Regions from separate parts of the Rhizobium sp. G187 genome, predicted to be linked through region 2. Evidence: riboswitches for the same ligand, from Rfam matches in the RefSeq annotation. Region 2 holds a riboswitch; the other holds the start of a gene.
The links. A riboswitch is a leader RNA that binds a small molecule or an ion and turns the genes downstream of it on or off. The one in region 2 is predicted to bind S-adenosylmethionine.

Region 1: another riboswitch for S-adenosylmethionine. It lies ahead of metA (homoserine O-acetyltransferase MetA); the one in region 2 lies ahead of ACSV9I_RS18005 (O-succinylhomoserine sulfhydrylase).

Annotation. Positions count from the first base shown of each region.
Region 1 is NZ_JBPUGM010000004.1:399,963-403,558, reverse strand. Features, by position in the region: gene ACSV9I_RS14370 (aldose epimerase family protein) at 4-1,014, opposite strand; gene metA (homoserine O-acetyltransferase MetA) at 1,145-2,074, opposite strand; SAM riboswitch at 2,163-2,240, opposite strand; gene ACSV9I_RS14360 (hypothetical protein) at 2,653-2,940, shown strand; gene ACSV9I_RS14355 (hypothetical protein) at 2,904-3,041, shown strand; gene ACSV9I_RS14350 (thiamine diphosphokinase) at 3,299-3,596, shown strand, end outside.
Region 2 is NZ_JBPUGM010000006.1:222,598-226,193, forward strand. Features, by position in the region: gene ACSV9I_RS17995 (MYG1 family protein) at 1-78, opposite strand, end outside; gene apaG (Co2+/Mg2+ efflux protein ApaG) at 160-552, opposite strand; gene ACSV9I_RS18005 (O-succinylhomoserine sulfhydrylase) at 745-1,923, opposite strand; SAM riboswitch at 1,970-2,048, opposite strand; gene ACSV9I_RS18010 (2'-deoxycytidine 5'-triphosphate deaminase) at 2,122-3,219, shown strand; tRNA gene ACSV9I_RS18015 (tRNA-Gly) at 3,306-3,379, shown strand; gene ACSV9I_RS18020 (NADPH-dependent FMN reductase) at 3,387-3,596, opposite strand, start outside.

The sequences.
Region 1 (3,596 bases), on a different contig from region 2:
TCCTCAGCTCTTCGAGAATATATAGTCTGTTTCCTGGCGCAGGATCTCGCCTGGCCGCAGCACGGCGTTCGGGAAGTTCGGCTTGTTGATCGCGTCCGGCCAGATCTGCGTCTCCATGCAGAAGCCGGCAAAGGCGCCGTAACGGCGGCCTTCCAATCCCGGCACGGCAGGCGAGACCTTGCCGCCGGCATAAAATTGCACGCCCGGTTCGGTCGTGGCGATTTCCATGGTCACGCCGGAATTGACGCTGCGGGCAAGGGCCACGCTGCGTTTGCCCATCCGGGCGCTGGAAAAGCAGAAATTGTGATCGTAGCCGAATTGCTGTCCGTCTACGTCAAGGCGAATCGGCCGCATCTCGCGAAAATCGAAGGCCGTGTTCTCGACGGACTTGATTTCGCCGGTCGGGATCAGGCGCTCGTCGACGGGGGTGTAGTGATCGGCGGCAATCATCAGGTCGTGGCCAATGATATCGGGCCTGCCGTCAAGATTGAAATAGGCATGGTGGCAGACATTGGCGATGGTCGGCTTGTCGGTCACGGTCTCATAGATCACCGAGAAGATGCCGCCCGGCTTCAGGGCGAAGGTCGCGCGCGTGCGGGTGGTGCCGGGATAGCCGGCGCGGCCATCGGGATCCTCGATCTCCATGGTCACGCTATCGGCTGTGGTTTCGAGGATCGTCCAGTTCCGCCGGCCCATGCCGTCGGAGCCGCCATGCAGGTGCGTGACGCCTTTTTCATTGAGTTCCAGCTGGTAGTCTCTGCCTTCAAGCGAGAAGCGACCATTGCCGATGCGGTTGGCGCAGCGGCCGGGTGTCGCGCCGAAATAGGGCGAATGGTCGAGATAGCCGGCGAGGTCCTCGAAACCGAGCACCAGCGGTGCGTCATGACCCTCAAGGCGAAGATCCTGCAAAACGGCGCCGAAGGTGAGGATCGATGCCGTCAACCCACCGCCCGAGAGCACCACCTGCTCGACAGCCTCGCCCGTCGGCATCACGCCGAATACCTGCCTTGTCATGTCTTCCTCGCTTTGTCTTTCATGTCCGGCACGCGTGCCGATTTCCTCGCTGCCGTCTCGGTCCACCCGCAGACGAGCGCATTGCCCGCATCGCGACCTCAACGCTTCCGGTGGCGGTCGCTGACCACCGTCAACCTTGAAGGTCCTTGCCGATCTCGGCAAGGTCATAAGGCGTCATCTGGTAGATCTCGTTGATCCAGTTGCCGAACAGCAAATGGGCATGGCCGCGCCAGCGATTGAGCGGCGTCAGCGTGTCGTCATTGTGCGGGAAATAATTGTGCGGCAGCTTGATCGGGATGCCGGCCACCTTGTCGCGAAAGTACTCGTCCCCCAGCGATGTCGAATCATATTCGATGTGGTTGAACATATAGAGGCGGTTTGCCCGCTTCTCCTGGACGAGGCAGACACCCATTTCGTCTGATTCCAGCAGAATGTTGAGGTCCTTGACCTGTTCGATGTCCTTGCGGCGAACCTCGGTCCAGCGCGACACCGGCACCTGGAAGTCGTCGGAAAAGCCGTTCAGATAGACCGACGAGGGCGCCAGGTTGCGGTGACGATAGACGCCGAACGCCTTTTCCTTCAGCGCATGCTTCGGCACTTTGTGGAAATGGTGGATCGCCGCCATGGCACCCCAGCAGACATTCATCGTCGAATGCACATTGGTCTCGGTCCAGTCGAGGATCGCCGCGAGTTCCGGCCAGTAGGTCACCTCCTCGAAGGGCAGTGTTTCGACCGGGGCGCCCGTGATGATGAAGCCGTCGAACTTGCGGTCCTTAACTTCGTCCCAGGTCTGGTAGAACGAGAAAAGATGCTCTTCGGGGGTATTCTTCGCCTTGTGGCCACCGACGCGCACCAGGGTCAGGTCGACCTGCAGGGGCGATGCCCCGATCAGGCGGGCAAACTGGACCTCCGTCTTGATCTTGTTCGGCATGAGGTTCAGCAGGCCGATCTGCAGCGGGCGGATGTCCTGGCGGACAGCCATGGTCTCGGTCATGACCCGCACGCCCTCATTCACGAGGGTTTCAAAGGCGGGCAGTGTGTCTGGAATCCTGATCGGCATGTTACTCTCGACTTTCCTTGTCACGGCGGACACAGCCGCGGAAACAAAAATACCGGCAGCGCAGATCGCTACCGGTCCTCGGAAAGTCTTGATAACTCCCTCGGCCCTTTAGCGACTTATTTTACGTGGCTGCAAGCCGGCCGGCCAAATCACCACGGAACCTTATTCTATTTACGCCTGTCGAGGCGGCGAATCAATGGGGAGCTAAGCGGTCGAGCCGTCATGGCGAAGTTGCGCCTTCGCTCGATGCAGGTCTCATTGGCCCCTGCGTGATCTCGCCGTTCCCGGGTTCAAATGCGAGATAAAGCTTGTATTTCCAACCGGATCTGACAGGCTGTTTCCAACGTTCTTCTTCATGTGTCCGATTGTGAGCGCCCTATCCCTGCGAGGATGGATCCCCGGGTGCGGGACACAACCGACCTTCGCCTTCTACCAGACTTTGCCATCCGACAACCTGTGCCAGCGCTTTTGGTGCACTGACAGTCGGGCTCTTTATCAATCGACGGAAAAATCTGATCCGGCCGGCCACGTGTCCGCCGGAAGTTTATCGTGACCGCGGCCGGACCCGGAGGAGACCCATGAGCAAGCATAAATACGCCATTGGCGACATGATCGTCCTGAAGGACGGTCCTGTCCGTCTCGCCCGTGCAGGTGGTGCCTGCAAAGTGCTCGCCACCCTGCCGGAAACAGGTGGAAGCCGACAATACCGCGTGCGTTTCGACGGGGAGACCTTCGATCGTTGCGTTGCCGAAATCGATATCGATCCGAGCCGCAGCAAGGCATCCGCCCGCGCCCCTGCCACATCCACATTGAAGAAGGAGCAGACATCATGGCTAAAGGCCAGCAGCGTTCGAACCGCGAAGTAAGAAAGCCGAAGCAGGACAAGGCAAAGCCGTCGGCTGCGCCAGTCTCCACCTTCAGCACGCAGATCAAGAGTGCAGAGGCGGCAACGCCGAAGAAGCGCTGATCACACCAGATGCTGGCGGCGAGGAGCGCCGGTTGATGAGGCGGAGGCTGCCTTTCGCGGCCCCGCTCTTCTCGCGGCAGTCTCTTTCCATCCGTCGGATTTCCCATTTTGCATGAAGATCTGCCAGCTTCGCGCACGGCAGTCGGTCTTCCATGATCGCATCGCAGGCTTCGCGACAGCCAGGGCCTGCATAGGAGGGCCGCTTCCCGATGCGGAAGCGCTTTCCCTTCCCCTCCAAGATGCGCTAAGGGCTTGCCATGACCACATCCTCCTTCACCATCCTTCTCGGTGGCACGCTGACCGTCACGGAGCGCCTCAAGGCGTTGACGGCCGGCAGTCGCGTGATTGCCGCCGACGGTGGTATGCGTCATGCCGAGGTGCTCGGCTTGACGCCGGAATTGTGGGTCGGGGATTTCGACAGCAGCGATGCAGCGCTGATTGCCCACTATGCCCGGGTGGAGCGGCGCAGCTATCCCGCTGCCAAGGCGGCGACGGACGGCGAGATCGCCGTTGCCGAGGCGATTGCGCGCGGCGCGACACGGCTGATCTTTGTCG
Region 2 (3,596 bases):
GCGTGTCAGGATGACGCTGGACAGCAGTTCATCGGCATGAAAGCCACCATTGTGGGTGACGAGATAATCTGGACTCATGCCGGAATGCACCTTTGTTGACGTGTCGCTGGTCGATGGGTCCAGATAGCCTTGGCAGCGTCCGAACTCAACCCGCATCCGTCAGTTCAGCGTGCGCACCATGCCGGGGCTGTCGAGCGAGAAGGCGGGAATGTCGACGTCGAAAGCCTCGCCATCGTCGGTTTCCATGCGATAGGTGCCGTACATCATGCCAGAGGGCGTATCGAGCGGACAGCCCGAGGAATATTCATAGCTGTCACCAGGCTGGAGTTGCGGCTGTTCTCCAACCACCCCAGGGCCGCTGACTTCGTCCACCTGACCATTCTGGTCGGTGATATGCCAATAGCGATGGGTCAGGCGAACGGTCTGGCGCGAATGATTGGCAATCACGATCCGGTAGCCCCAGACATAGCGGCTGTCATCGGGGTCTGATTGTTCTTCGAGATAAAACGGTTCGACAAGAACCTCGATGTCTCGTGTCAACGCGCGATACATGGCCGCATCCTGCGAAAAAGGCCTGTGATCATCACAAGATGTGTCTTTGTCGGATGGCGGCAAGGCCGGCCCTCGTATTTCATCATCCGGCCATGGGATAACGACGCGACAGCTCCCGTCAAGGGCATATGATCGGCCGCGCTTCGAGGCGCGACCGGCTTTTTTTGGTTTCTGGCGCTCATTCGGCGCTGATCACAACCCTTTGATTGCCGCAGCCAGGTCGTCGAGCAGGTCCTGCGTGTCTTCGATTCCGCAGGAGAGGCGAACCGTGCCGCCGGAAATACCAAGCTCTGCCCGTGCCTCGTCGGTAAGGTTCTTGTGCGTGGTGGTCGCCGGATGGGTGATCAGGCTCTTCGCATCGCCGAGATTGTTGGAGATCTTGATGATCTCCAGCGCGTTCTGCAGCTTGAAGGCAGCCTCCTTGCCGCCCTTGAGCTCGAAGCAGACGAGCGTCGAGCCGCCAGTCATCTGCTTCGCGATAATGTCGGCCTGCGGATGGTCCTTGCGGCCGGGATAGATCACGCGGGCCACAGGGCTCTGTTCGGCAAGGAAGTCTGCAACCGCCGCTGCCGTTTGCGTCTGCTGCTTCACGCGCAAGGGCAGGGTCTCCATGCCCTTCAGCAAGGTCCAGGCATTGAACGGCGACATGGCCGGACCCGTGTGGCGGAAATAGTCGTGCAGGTTCTCGTTGATCCATTCCTTCGACGAGAGCACGACGCCGCCAAGGCAGCGACCCTGGCCGTCGATATGCTTCGTTGCGGAATAGACGACGACATGCGCGCCGAGTTCCAGCGGCTTCTGGAAGAGCGGCGTGGCAAACACGTTGTCGACGATCAGCTTCGCCCCGATCTGGTCGGCAAGCTTGGCCACGCCTGCTATATCAATGACCTCAAGCGTCGGATTTGTCGGGCTTTCGAGGAACATCACTTTGGTGTTCGGCCGGATCGCATCTTCCCAGTTCTTCAGGTCGCGCCCGTCGACAAGGGTGCATTCCACACCGTAGCGCGGCGCCAGCGTCTCGACGACGTAGCGGCAGGAGCCGAACAGGGCGCGGGCAGCAACGATATGATCGCCGGCCTTCACCTGGCAGAGAACGGCGGCAGCAACAGCCGCCATGCCGGATGCCATGGCGCGACTGTCTTCAGCGCCTTCGAGCAGGCACATGCGCTTTTCGAACATGTCATTGGTCGGGCTGCCGTAGCGGGCGTAGATATAGCCGTCATTCTCGCCCTTGAAGCGGGCTTCGGCTGCTTCCGAGGTTTCATACACGAAACCCTGGGTCAGGAAGATCGCTTCGGAGGTCTCGCCATAGGGAGAGCGCAGCGTGCCACCATGAACGAGTTTCGTTGCCGGGCGCCAGTTCTTGCTCATGCGGGTGCCTTTCAAACACAAAAAAAACCGGTCGCGAATACGGACCGGTTTTGTGAACCCGGTCTATTTAGCCACTTGTTTAACGTGGCTGCAAGCCGACCGGCCAAATCACCACGGGATAAGGCTGCCTTACGCCTTCGCAGGCCTTGCGTCAATTGGTGGGCTTTGGTTTTGTCGGCCCAAACAGGATTGAGAAAAATGACCATCAAGTCCGGGATTTTGTCCGACCGCGCCATCGGTGCCTTGTTCGGCCAGGGCCAGCTGAAAAGCGAGGCCATGCTCGACAAGGATCAGATCCAGCCCGCCAGTCTCGATCTGCGCCTCGGCGGCAAGGCCATCCGGGTCCGGGCGAGCTTCATGCCGGGCCGCAACAGCACTGTCGCCGAGAAGCTCGACAAGCTGACATTGCACGAGATCGATCTCGAAAATGGCGCGGTGCTGGAAACCGGCTGCGTCTACATCGTGCCCCTGATGGAAAGCCTCGATCTGCCGGCTGAAATCTCGGCTTCCGCCAATCCGAAGAGCTCCACCGGCCGCCTCGACATCTTCACCCGCGTCATGGTCGATTACGCCCAGGAATTCGACAAGGTGCCGGCCGGCTACAAGGGCCAGCTCTACCTGGAAATCTCCCCGCGCACTTTCCCGATCATCGTGCGCCGCGGCTCGCGCCTGTCGCAGATCCGCTTCCGCGTCGGCCATGCATTGCTCGGCGAGGCCGAGCTCTTCGAGCTGCACAAGGCCGAGACCCTGGTTGCCAGCGACATGCCCAATGTCTCCGGCGGCGGCATCGCGCTCTCGATCGACCTCAAGGGATCAGGGCCTCAAGGCTTGATCGGCTATCGCGGCAAGCACCACACGTCCGTCATCGATGTCGATAAGAAGGGGGCGCATGATGTGCTCGATTTCTGGGAGCCGCTCTACAGCCGTGGCGCCGATGAGCTGATCCTGGATCCCGACGAATTCTACATTCTGGTGTCGAACGAAGCAGTGCATGTGCCCCCGCTCTATGCGGCCGAGATGACGCCCTATGATCCGCTGGTCGGGGAATTCCGCGTCCACTATGCCGGCTTCTTCGACCCGGGCTTCGGCCATGCCCCTGCCGGCGGCTCGGGCAGCCGCGCCGTGCTGGAAGTCCGAAGCCACGAGGTCCCCTTCATTCTTGAGCACGGCCAGGTCATCGGCCGGCTCGTCTATGAACACATGCAGGAGCGCCCCGAAGGCCTTTATGGCACGGGCCTCGGCTCCAACTACCAGGCGCAAGGCCTGAAACTGTCAAAGCATTTCCGCCTGCCTTGAAGATCGGTGTGGAACCAAGGGCGTCCCGCTTTCGGCCGCCTGCCGCTTGACAGGCCGGCCGAACTGTTGGATTCCTCATCCCCGTCGCGGGTGTAGCTCAATGGTAGAGCAGCAGCTTCCCAAGCTGAATACGAGGGTTCGATTCCCTTCACCCGCTCCAATTCTCTTCACTTTTCCCCCGCAAACCGCGCAAACGCCGCCAGCAGATCCGCCAGGCGCTTGACTGTCGCCTCGTCGGTGAGATTGCCCTCGGCATCGAACAACGTATGCGCCTTTGACACCATCAGCCGCTTTTCCGAGAATGTCCGGCAGCCCAGCGTATGCAGAACGGGAAGCCAGGCATTCTGGCTGAGCAGCGTGCCGAAATTGCCAGGAGA